Regions from separate parts of the Cohnella sp. GCM10020058 genome, predicted to be linked through region 2. Evidence: a T-box and tRNA genes for the amino acid it is inferred to sense, from the RefSeq annotation. Region 2 holds a T-box; the other holds one or more tRNA genes.
What was found. A T-box is a leader RNA that pairs with one kind of tRNA and senses whether it is charged. The one in region 2 lies ahead of argS (arginine--tRNA ligase), so its partner is inferred to be a tRNA-Arg.
Positions count from the first base shown of each region.

Region 1 (5,398 bases), on a different contig from region 2:
GAGCGCGAAAATACCGAATTGCCGTAATTGGAAAGCTTGTCGAAATACGTCATGACCGGGTCGTCGCTGTACAGGTTGCCCGAAGAATTGCGGGCAGGGAACGTGCCGATCTGCTTGACGATTTTGGAGTTTTCGCTGTTCGTAATGAACCGGGCGAATTCCATGACCAATTTTTTCTTCTCTTCGTTTTGCTGCTTAAAAACGATGAAGCCTCCGACGTTGTTCCAGGCCGCGGTCGGCTGGTTCGCTCCGTGAGGCGGAGCCACAAACGCAATTTCGAACGGTTTGGGCGCGCTTTTCGCTTCCTCAAGCAGGAACGGAGCGTCGGGCATCATGGCGATCTGCTGGTTCAAGAACATCTCCTTGGCGTTCATGGCGCTGATTCCCGCGCCTCCCGGAGGCGCCACCTTGTGCTTGTTCGCGAGGTCGATCGTGAACTGAAGCCCCTCTTCAAACGGCTTGTCCGTAATGGTCGCCTTTTCGAACGTCGAATTCACGATGTTGCCGCCATTGGTCAATCCGTTCAAATACATGTAGAATGGCGCGTCCTTCCCCCACACGACCGTTCCGTAAACGTCAGGATTGCTTCCGCCGTTGCGGCTGAAAGTCGTGGCCTGGGCGGCCTTGAGAAACTCGTCGAACGTCCAGTCCCGCAGCTCGCGATCCAGCGGCAGCAGCGCCGTCGCGTTGCGTTCTTTGAACAGGTCCATGTTGACTGCCACGGCCGACACCATCTTCAGCCAAGGCCACATGTATGTTTTGTTTTTATATTGAAGGGCGCCTTTAACGGCGTCCGAATAATCGTCCCAGTCGCTTTGCTCCAAATAGTCGTCGATCGGCTCCAGCACGCCAAGTTTGCCGTACTTCGTCACGCCGCCGAAATTGTTGATCGTGTAGACGAGATCCGGCGGCGACCCTGCAGCCACGGCAACGTCGATTTTTTCCGTACCGCCCGCCCAATCGAGCAGCTCCACCGAAATGTCGGCGTTCGGATACTGCGCTTGGAATTGACGGGCATATTCCTTGGCCCAGTCGTCCGGGTTGCCGGTTCCGTCGCCGTTAATGCCGTTCATCATCGGATAAACCCAGAGTTTGATCGGCACTTTGGCGGCGCTTTGATTACCGCTAGCGGCGCTTGTCGCGGCATTGTCGGGAGATGACGATCCGTTTGCGCCCTTGCTTCCGTTGCCGCAGGCGCTCAACGTCAGGGCAATGGTTAGAGCGGCAGTCCAAATCAATGAAAACTTGCGCATTTTTTTAGGCCCTCCCCGATAAAAGTTGGAATTTGGATCAATAAATACCTAAGGTTTGCTCAAAAAGTAATAAAACAGCCTCATCTCCTTTGTTTTCCGGTTTTTTCCTTTCATTGACCCTCGAAAAGTGTTATAATACAGGAGCGCTAAACAGGTAACATGTATCGAACCTGTACCCTTTATACTAGAGAGCAAAAGACAGCCTGTCAATGCGTTTTTTCGGCGCCCGCACGATAACGCGTCTTTAATTCGACGAGAAGAGGGGCCCTATGAAAAGAGAAAGCGAATTTCTGTACACCAAACTATACAAGACGCTGAAAGAGCAGATCGGCACCGGCATCATCAAGCCCGGCGAATTTCTGCTTCCCGAGAATGAATTAAGCAGCCGCTACGGCATCAGCCGCAAGTCCGTACGCCACGCCCTTTCGCTGCTTCTCGCCGATGGGCTGATCGAGAAACGTGCCGGCCTGGGCACCTTGGTGCCGGAGGATCTCGTCATTGCCGGAGACAAACGGCGAACCTTGCGAATTCTGACCCCTTCGCCGGCCTTTTTTCTCGATCACGGCTTGCCCGTCTTCGTCGAAGCGTTCGAACGTCAATATCCGGATGTCGAAGTGAAAGTGCACGGCTTGCCGGTCGACAAGTTCTGGGAATCGTTCCGTTCCGGCAGCGAGATGGGGCTGATCGCGGATCTCATCCTGGTGCCGGACATGCAGTTCTCGAAGATGAGCAACCTTGCGGATTTCGTCGATTTGTCGCCTTTTCTTACCGGACAGATCGACACCGTCTATCCGAAAATCATGAAACATTTCGCTGCCGGGGACCGGATCATGGCCGCCCCGTTCACTTTTTCGTCCGCCTTTTTCGCTTGCAATCCAGAGCTGTTCAAGCGTCACGGCATTCCGATCCCGGAAAAGCAGTGGAACTTCGACGACTTTGTCTCCGCGGCCGCCAAGCTGACCGTCGTTCAGGACGGGATTACGACGCAATACGGGTTTTCCATGCATCCTGTGATCAACCGTTGGCTGGCTTTCGCCTTGATGAACGGGTTCGCGCCCGGCAATATCGACCGGCAAACAGAGGTGCTGCTGCAGTCTTTGTCCGTTATCCGGGATTTGTTCTTCCGCAAACGGATCGCCACCACCTTCCCGGAGATGGTCTGGCCGCGCACCCCTTTCATCCACGGCAAATCCGCCATGGTCCTTACGACCATGCTGGAAATGGCCAATTGGCAAAATGTCGATATCGACTTCATGCCGCGCGTCATTCCATTGCCGTTCGACAACGATGCTTCCACATTGTTGCTGGCGAATGCCTTCATGATTCCGGCCTCCAGCGAGAACGCGCAGCTGGCCGGCGCATTCGTCCGTACCGCGCTGGCTGACGAAACGCAGCGTGCATTAACCGAAAACACGTTGTTTCTTTCGGTCAAAGAGCCGATTAACCGCAACGCTAAACCGGAAGCCTACTTGCGGCTGTTGAACTTGTCGCCTGACAGAATGGACAACAATTATTTTATCAACGAGTTGTTTGAGGATCGGGTATGGAATACGTTGGAGGAAAATATGAGCATGTTCTGGCTCGGACTCGATTCACCTGACGTTATTGTGGAGAAGTTCGCAAATCTGTGTCTGGAACATTCTAATTCCTGACAACTAGAGGAGGGGCCGATATAAAAAACAACGTTGCCGAGGCTCTTTGGCTCCGCAGCGTTGTTTCTTCACTCGCGCGCATGGCGTCGGGCATGAAATGAAATTAAAAAAGCTTACCGAAGTAAGCTTTCAGGCGTTTTTATATTGAAAGACATCCGGGCAATCAAGTGGTCGGGACGACACGATTCGAACATGCGACCCCCTGGTCCCAAACCAGGTGCTCTACCAAGCTGAGCTACGTCCCGACAGTATGAAAAAAAGTGGCGCGCCCTGAGAGATTCGAACTCCCGGCCTTCAGATTCGTAGTCTGACGCTCTATCCAGCTGAGCTAAGGGCGCATAAGATGGAGCGGAAAACGGGATTCGAACCCGCGACCTTCTCGTTGGCAACGAGATGCTCTACCACTGAGCTATTTCCGCGCATGGCGATCAGTCGGGGGGCAAAGTAAGCTGCGCCGTCTTCGTTAGCTTTTTTCCAAAAGCAATTTCTAATATTAGCAAGTCCTCCGGAATAATGCAAGCGAAAATTTAAAAATGCGAAAATGCTTTTCGACAACGAGGAGACGAAAGCGCCTTTGCCCGGACGAACCGCCGGACGAGCCGGGATATGCCCCCGACGCGTCCCGCAGTCGTTTTATCCCGCAGCGCGCTATACGGAGCCCGAGTAAATCTCCGTCTCATAATCAAAAGAAACGTATCCGTCCTGCTGATAACGATCGAAGATGTCGCGCAGGTCGCGCATCATCGGCTCATAGTTCGGGTGACCGGGTACGGGGGTATACGAAGAAGAACGCAGCCGTCCGCTCAGGCCGTCGAAGTCGAACAGCTGGCGGTTGGGAAACCGCGCCTCGCGCTTGGTGCCCGGTACGAAGAATGCGGCCAGCTGATCCGGCGTAATATTGCGGTGGTTCACCGTCGCGTAGTCGGTGCCCAGACGCAGCAATAGCGCCTCGTACGCTTCCAGGAACGGCGAGCCGCTCGTAAGCCGCGTGTTCCAGATCAGCGCCGCCTTCCCTGCCGGCCGCAGCAGCCGATGGAACTCCCGCTTCGCCGCAGCCTGATCGAACCAGTGGAACGCCTGGGCGGAAACGATAAAGTCCGCCGAAGCGTCCGGCAGCCCCGTCTGCTCCGCCGCGCCGTTCACCGCCTTGAAGCCCGCGTAGCCGCCGAGCGCCCGCTCCGCTTCCTCGCGCATCGCCCGGTTCGGCTCGACGGCCGTGACCGCCGTCCCTCGCTCCAACAGCAACCGCGAGAATATTCCGGTGCCCGCGCCGATGTCCACAACTTGCGAATCGCGCCGGAGGCCGGCCTCCCCGTACAAGTAATCGATGGCAGCCTCCGGATAACTCGGCCTGTACTTCACATAAGTTTCCACACGATCGGTAAAACGCTCTTTGTTCTCCATACCTCTTCTGCCTCCTCGCTGATTTTACTTTCCCCCGATTTCCTCCGCGCTCTCCCCTTGCCAGAGCTTGCGGAAGCTCTCGCTCGAAGCCAGCAGCTCCTTCGCCGTGCCCTGCGCCTCGATCCGGCCGTCGCTCAGCAGCACGATTCGGTCTGCTCGCGCCAAGGCCGCCTTGCGGTGGGAAACGACGAGGCAGGTCGCGCTGCCCTTCGCCTTGAACAGGCGCTCCCACAGCCGCCGCTCGGTGTCTACATCAAGCGCGGAGGACAAGTCGTCGAAGACGTACAGCTGTGCGTCCCTCGCCAGCATGCGCGCCGCAGCCGTGCGCTGCGCCTGTCCGCCGGACAGCTTCACGCCCCGCGGTCCCACCATCGTCTCTAGCCCATCCCGCAGTCCTGCAATATCCTCCTCGAGCACGGCGGCATGCAGCGCGCCCGCAAGCTCTTCCGGCGTCGACGGCGCGCCCAGCAGGATGTTGTCCCGCAAGGTGGCGCTATACAGCCTGGGGATCTGCGCGGTATAGGCGCTCTGCGGCGGCACGAAGAAGTCGGCGGGCTGCGCGACCGGCTCGCCGTTCCACCGGATCGTGCCGCGCTCCGCCGGCAGCAGCCCGAGCAGCGCGCGCAGCAGCGTCGTCTTGCCCGAGCCGACCATCCCGGTAACTACCGTGAAGGAACCGCGGGGCAGCGTCAGATCGATATCCTCGATCCCCCTTCCCGTCTCCGGATACCGGTAGGTCAAGCTGGACGCGGCGAGTTCGCGCAGCGGCGCCGCCTGAACGATCGGCACGAGCGCCTCATCATCCTCATGCTGCGCCGCGTCCTTCTTCCGCCCCTTCTCGTCGTGCGCGCCTCTTCGCCCTTCCTTTTTGCCAAGACCGATATACGCCTTCTGCACGAGCAGCGCCGGCGACGCGCCGCGCAGCATCTCCTTGAGCCGTCCGAAGCTGACGTCCATCTGCTTGTAATAGGTCATGAAGTTGCCGACGTTAGAGATGAGCTGCGTGACGAAAGTCAAATAATAGACGAACAGCGAAAAGTCGCCGATCGTAAATTCGCCGCCCCTCATCTTGATACCCGCCAGCAGCAA
Region 1 is NZ_JBHUJV010000006.1:3,084-8,481, reverse strand. It holds gene ACFSR7_RS08650 (ABC transporter substrate-binding protein) at 1-1,253, opposite strand, end outside; gene ACFSR7_RS08645 (extracellular solute-binding protein) at 1,523-2,905, shown strand; tRNA gene ACFSR7_RS08640 (tRNA-Pro) at 3,074-3,150, opposite strand; tRNA gene ACFSR7_RS08635 (tRNA-Arg) at 3,167-3,243, opposite strand; tRNA gene ACFSR7_RS08630 (tRNA-Gly) at 3,250-3,324, opposite strand; gene ACFSR7_RS08625 (class I SAM-dependent methyltransferase) at 3,554-4,309, opposite strand; gene ACFSR7_RS08620 (ABC transporter ATP-binding protein) at 4,334-5,398, opposite strand, start outside.
Region 1: it has a tRNA-Arg gene. The T-box ahead of argS (arginine--tRNA ligase) is inferred to sense a tRNA for this amino acid. The anticodon was not compared.

Region 2 (5,398 bases):
CGATCCGCTTGTTCATCGATACGGCAGGCGAGATCCGCAGCGTGCTCTCGGTCATCGAGGAGATCAATGCACAGACCAATCTGCTCGCGCTTAACGCTTCTATTGAAGCGGCGCGCGTCGGCGAGCACGGGCGCGGCTTCGCCGTCGTCGCAGGCGAGATTCGCAAGCTGGCCGACTCGACGCGGCGGTCGACGGAAGAAGTCAACGCGATCGTGGCCAAAATATACGACCACGCGAAGCTTGCCTCCGCCTCGATGGAAGAGGGCACCCGCGTGGTTGAGGAAGGCACGGAGCTTGTCGCCGTTGCATCCGAGACGCTCGTCGCTGCCAAGTCGGAGGAAGCGATGAAGACGCAGGTCGTGGACGAGGTCGTCGCCTTGATGGAGAAGATCGCCGACGTCAGCAAGGAGAACCGCGCCATCTCTGCCGAGGTCGAGACCAAGGTGCAGGCGCTGCTCGGCGAGATCCTCGGCGTGCGGCATACGTCGCACAGCGTCGAAGGCATCACCGCCTTCCTGCGGCAACTGGTCGGACAGTTCCAGTTGACGGAGACGCGGGTTCGTTAGTCGTGGAGGGCGTTCCGCGGAGATAAGCGCGTTTGCGGCGCAAACGCGCTTGCTTTGCGGGCATTGCAGCTGGAGATAAGTGCGTATAGGCGCTAACACGCCTGCTGTGCGTGCCCTGCGGCTGAAGATAAGTGCGCATGGGCACTAACGCCGCCTTCGCAACATTCGGAAAGATGCCAATAAGCGCAATTAGGCATTAACGCCAACTCCGCAGCACGCCAGACTGGGCAGATAAGCGCATATGGGCGTTAACGTCGGCAATATGGCGCGAGATAATCGGTTTTTCCGGCTAACGTCGGTGCCTGGGGCTCGGCAAGGCGCGAGATAGCCGGATTTTTCGGCTAAAGGCGGCACCTGCGGATCGGCTATCTTCGGACATTTGTCGCCGGGTGAGGCAGCTGGTGAGTCCGTGGCTTGCTTTTGGGCGCTAACGCACCCGCCGAAACGCACTCATCCGTCCTTTTGCCGGCTACATTTACATGCGCTCCGGCGCGGCAATGCCCAGCAGCTTCAAGCCGCGGCCCAGCAAGGAGCCGACCGCCGCCGACAGACGCAAGCGCGCCTGCGTGCCGGGCTCGTCGTTCGGCTGGATTACTTTTCCGTCGTGGTAAAAGCGATTGAAGTCACGCGCCAGCTCCAGCAGATAACGGGCCACGGCCGACGGCTCGTTGTCCCGCACCGCCTCGCTCACTGCAACGCCCCACTGCGTGAGTCGCTTGGCGCAAGCCCAAGCAGCCTCCGCCATGGCGACGCCCTCTACCGAGATGTTCGCGCCTTTTTCCCCGAGCGGCGGTTCGGGCAGGAAGCCGCCCTTGCGCAGCAGGCTGGCGATCCTCGCGTGCGTATACTGCACGTAAGGTCCCGTTTCGCCATCGAAGCTGACGACCTCTTCAAGTTTGAAGTCTATGGACAGTTGCCTGCGGTTTTTCAGATCGCCGAACACGACCGCGCCAATGCCTACGGCCTCGGCGACCTCGTCCGCATCCGGCAGATCCGGGCTCTTGGCCGCGATGATCTCGCGCGCTCTGCGCACCGCTTCGTCCAGCACCTCGTCCAGGAAGACGACCTTTCCCCTGCGGGTGGACATCTTCTTGCCCTCCACGGTCATGAGTCCGAACGGCACATGCTCGCAGTCTCCCGTCCACGGTTCTCCCATTTTCCCGAGTACCCCGAACACCTGCTTGAAATGCAACTGCTGCTCGGCACCGACGACGTACAGCAGACGGTTCGCTTTCATCGCATGCTTGCGGTAAATCGCGGTCGCGAGGTCGCGGACCGGGTAGATCGTGGCGCCGTCTTTCTTGAGAATCAGGCAAGGCGGCAGCCCTTCCTCGTCCAGCCTGACGACGAGCGCCCCGTCGCTCTCTTCGAGCAGCGCCAGCGTACGGAGACGTTCCAATACAGGCTCCAGCTTGTCGTTATAAAAGCTCTCGCCGAGCACCGCGTCGAATCGGACGCCGAGCCGTGCGTAGACGCGCTCGAACTCCTTCATGCTCGCTTGGACGAAAAAGTGCCAGAGCGCGGTCGTCTCCTCATCCCCCTGCTCCAGTCGCAGAAACGCTTCTCTTGCTTCATCCTCGAGTTCCGGATTCGCTGCCGCTTCCTCGTGGAAACGGACGTAAAGCTGCAGGCTCTCGCCGATCGGATCGGCATCGAGCGCTGCCTTGCCGCCCCAGCGGCGGTAGGCGACGATAAGCTTGCCGAACTGGGTGCCCCAATCGCCGAGGTGATTGACGGTCGTTACGGCATGCCCGGTCTCTCTGTAAAGGTTGGCCAGCGCATTGCCGATCATTGTGGAGCGCAGATGGCCGACGCCGAGGGGTTTGGCGATGTTGGGCGAAGACATGTCGATGACGACCTGTTGACCGCGGCCTTCGTCGCTGCGCCCGTAGTCGGGTTTGATCGCCGCGTCGACGATTCGATCCAACCAGACGGCAGGATCAAAAAACAGATTGACGTACCCGCCCGCTGCCTCGGCGCGGACGCCTTTGCCGGCGGCGCACAGCGTATCGGCGAGCTCCGCGGCGATTGCGCCCGGCGCGCGGCGAAGCTGCTTCGCCAGGACGAAACAAGGGAATGCGACGTCGCCGAGCTTTGGCTCCGGAGGCGTTTCGAGCCGGCGGAGCAGCGCCTCCTTTTCTAACGGTACGTGGGGTTGCAGCAGTGCTGCGGCTTGTTCTAACAGCATGTCGATGTCCTCCTTCGCTTTATTCGAGACGCACAATCCGAACGCAAAAAACCCCCGTCTCATCAAGAGACGGAGGTTAGTCCGCGGTACCACTCTTATAGCGCCCGGGCAGATGGTCTGCGCCGGACGCCGCTCGATAGGATAACGGCCGCATGGCCGGATCGCCCTACTGCCGGAGTTGAGGCCATGACGCCTCGCCGGTTCGGGCGACCGACTCCCGGGTCCGCTTCCCGAAGATCCCGCCGTGCCGGGTTCCACCCCTCCGGCTCTCTGGTACGGCTATACGATCCGGTACTCTCCCGTTCATCGTCGATCGGATATTGGCCCATATCATAGCATGCCGAGGGCGGCGGGGGCAAGAGGGGCGAGCGCCCTCCGTCGTTGAATTCAAAGAGCGTTGTGTATATAGTAATAACAGACAATCGGACAGACGGGAGCGGATCGGAATGCCGGACTACAGGCGCGTGACGGTCGTGTTCCGCAGCCGGCACGGCGGCGAATCCGGCGTATGGTCGGAGGAGCGGCTGACGGGGCAGTGGTTCCGGATGGCGACGGGCTGGGTGCTGCGTTGCCCGGATGCGATGACGGTCTCGATCCTAAAAGGCGACGTGCGCGTCGTCCGGCAGGGAGAGGTCGGCGTGGAGCAGACGTTTCGGCTGGGCGCGGCGACGCCGGGCGCGGTGCGCTTGCCCCAGGGCTCGATGGCCGTGGAGGCTTTCACGCACGAGCTGACGGCGGCGTTAACGGATGCCGGCGGTACGCTGTTCTGGCGCTACGATATGCGCAATGAGGATCAGGAGATGGGCCGGTTCGAGATCGGACTGGATATACAGGAGGAATAAGTTCATGAACGTGCTGGAGCAGACATACGAGGTGTTAAAAGAAGCGATCGCGGAAGCCGCGGTCAACGCGGGGGTCGTGGAGCGGGAGCAGGTGCCGGCGATCGTCATCGAAGTGCCGCGCGACAAGGCGCACGGCGACCTGGCCACCAACGCGGCCATGCAGCTGACGCGCATTGCGAAGAAAAATCCGCGCGAGATCGCCACCGCGATCATCGAGCACCTGGACAAGGCGAAGGCGAACGTCACGTCCGCGGAAATCGCGGGTCCGGGCTTCATCAATTTCCGCATGGACAAGCGCTATCTGCTGCCTGTCGTCGCATCCGTGCTGGAGCAGGGCGGCGGTTACGGCCGTACGGACGCAGGCAACGGGCGCAAAGTGCAGGTCGAATTCGTCAGCGCGAATCCGACGGGCAGCCTGCATCTCGGCCACGCGCGCGGCGCCGCGGTCGGCGACGCGTTGTGCAATGTGCTCGCGTTTGCGGGCTACGACGTTTCGCGCGAATACTATATTAACGACGCGGGCAACCAGGTCAACAACCTGGCCCGTTCCATCGAGGCGCGCTACCGCCAGGCGCTCGGCGAGGATGCGGCGATGCCGGAGGACGGCTACTACGGCGAAGATATTATCGGCTTCGCCAAGGAGCTTGCAGAGCGCGAAGGCGCGCGCTTGCTGGAAAAGACGGAGGAAGAGCGCTTCGACTATTTCCGCAGCTACGGCCTCGAGCGCGAGTTGGACAAGATCAAGCGTGACCTCGGCCGGTTCGGCGTGAGCTTCGACAGCTGGTATAGCGAGACTTCGCTTTATCAGACGGGCAAGGTGGAAGCCGCACTTGAAGCGCTGCGCGCGAAAGGTCACGTGTATGAAGAAGAGGGCGCAGTCTGGTTGAATACGACGGCGTTCGGGGACGACAAGAACCGCGTGCTCGTTAAAAACGACGGCAGCTACACGTACCTGACGCCGGACGTTGCTTATCACATGGACAAGTTCGCGCGCGGCTTCGACGAGCTGATCAACATTTGGGGCGCCGACCACCACGGGTACATCCCGCGCGTCAAGGCCGCGATGGCTGCGCTCGGCCACGATCCGAAGCAATTGACCGTGCTGATCGCGCAGATGGTCAGTCTGTTCCAGAACGGCGAGAAGGTTAAAATGTCCAAGCGTACGGGCAAGGCGATCACGATCGAGGACCTGATGGACGAAGTTGGCGTCGACGCGATCCGCTACTTCTTCACGATGCGGAGCATGGACACGCATCTGGACTTCGATATGGATCTGGCCGTCTCGACGTCCAACGAGAATCCGGTATTCTACGTGCAGTACGCCCACGCACGCATCTGCAGTATATTCCGCCAGGCGGAGGAGCAGGGCGTCGCAGTGCTGCCTGTGGCCGAGGCGAACCTGGAGCTGCTCGCTGCCGAGCACGAGTACGATCTGCTGCGTAAAATGGGCGAGTTTCCCGCCGTCGTCGCCGACTCGGCGAAGGACTACGCGCCGCACCATATCGTGCGCTACGTGTACGAGCTGGCGGCGTTGTTCCACAGCTACTACCGCGCCGAGCGGGTCATCACGGAGGATGCTGCGCAGAGCCAGGCGCGTCTGCAACTGCTGGCCGCGCTGCGTCACACGCTTGCTAACGGCCTGCGCCTGATCGGCGTATCCGCGCCGGAGCAGATGTAGTAGGGCTTGGCGGCAGGCGGCCGCTATTGGGCACCGATAGAGCATTGGAATAGTGGGTAATGGAAAAAGTATTTTCCGAGGGCAGCTAAGGCGGTGGGGGAGGAGTCGATAGCGGAATGATTTT
Region 2 is NZ_JBHUJV010000004.1:483,774-489,171, forward strand. It holds gene ACFSR7_RS08500 (methyl-accepting chemotaxis protein) at 1-566, shown strand, start outside; gene argS (arginine--tRNA ligase) at 1,042-2,754, opposite strand; T-box leader at 2,817-3,070, opposite strand; gene ACFSR7_RS08510 (DUF1934 family protein) at 3,201-3,596, shown strand; gene argS (arginine--tRNA ligase) at 3,601-5,274, shown strand.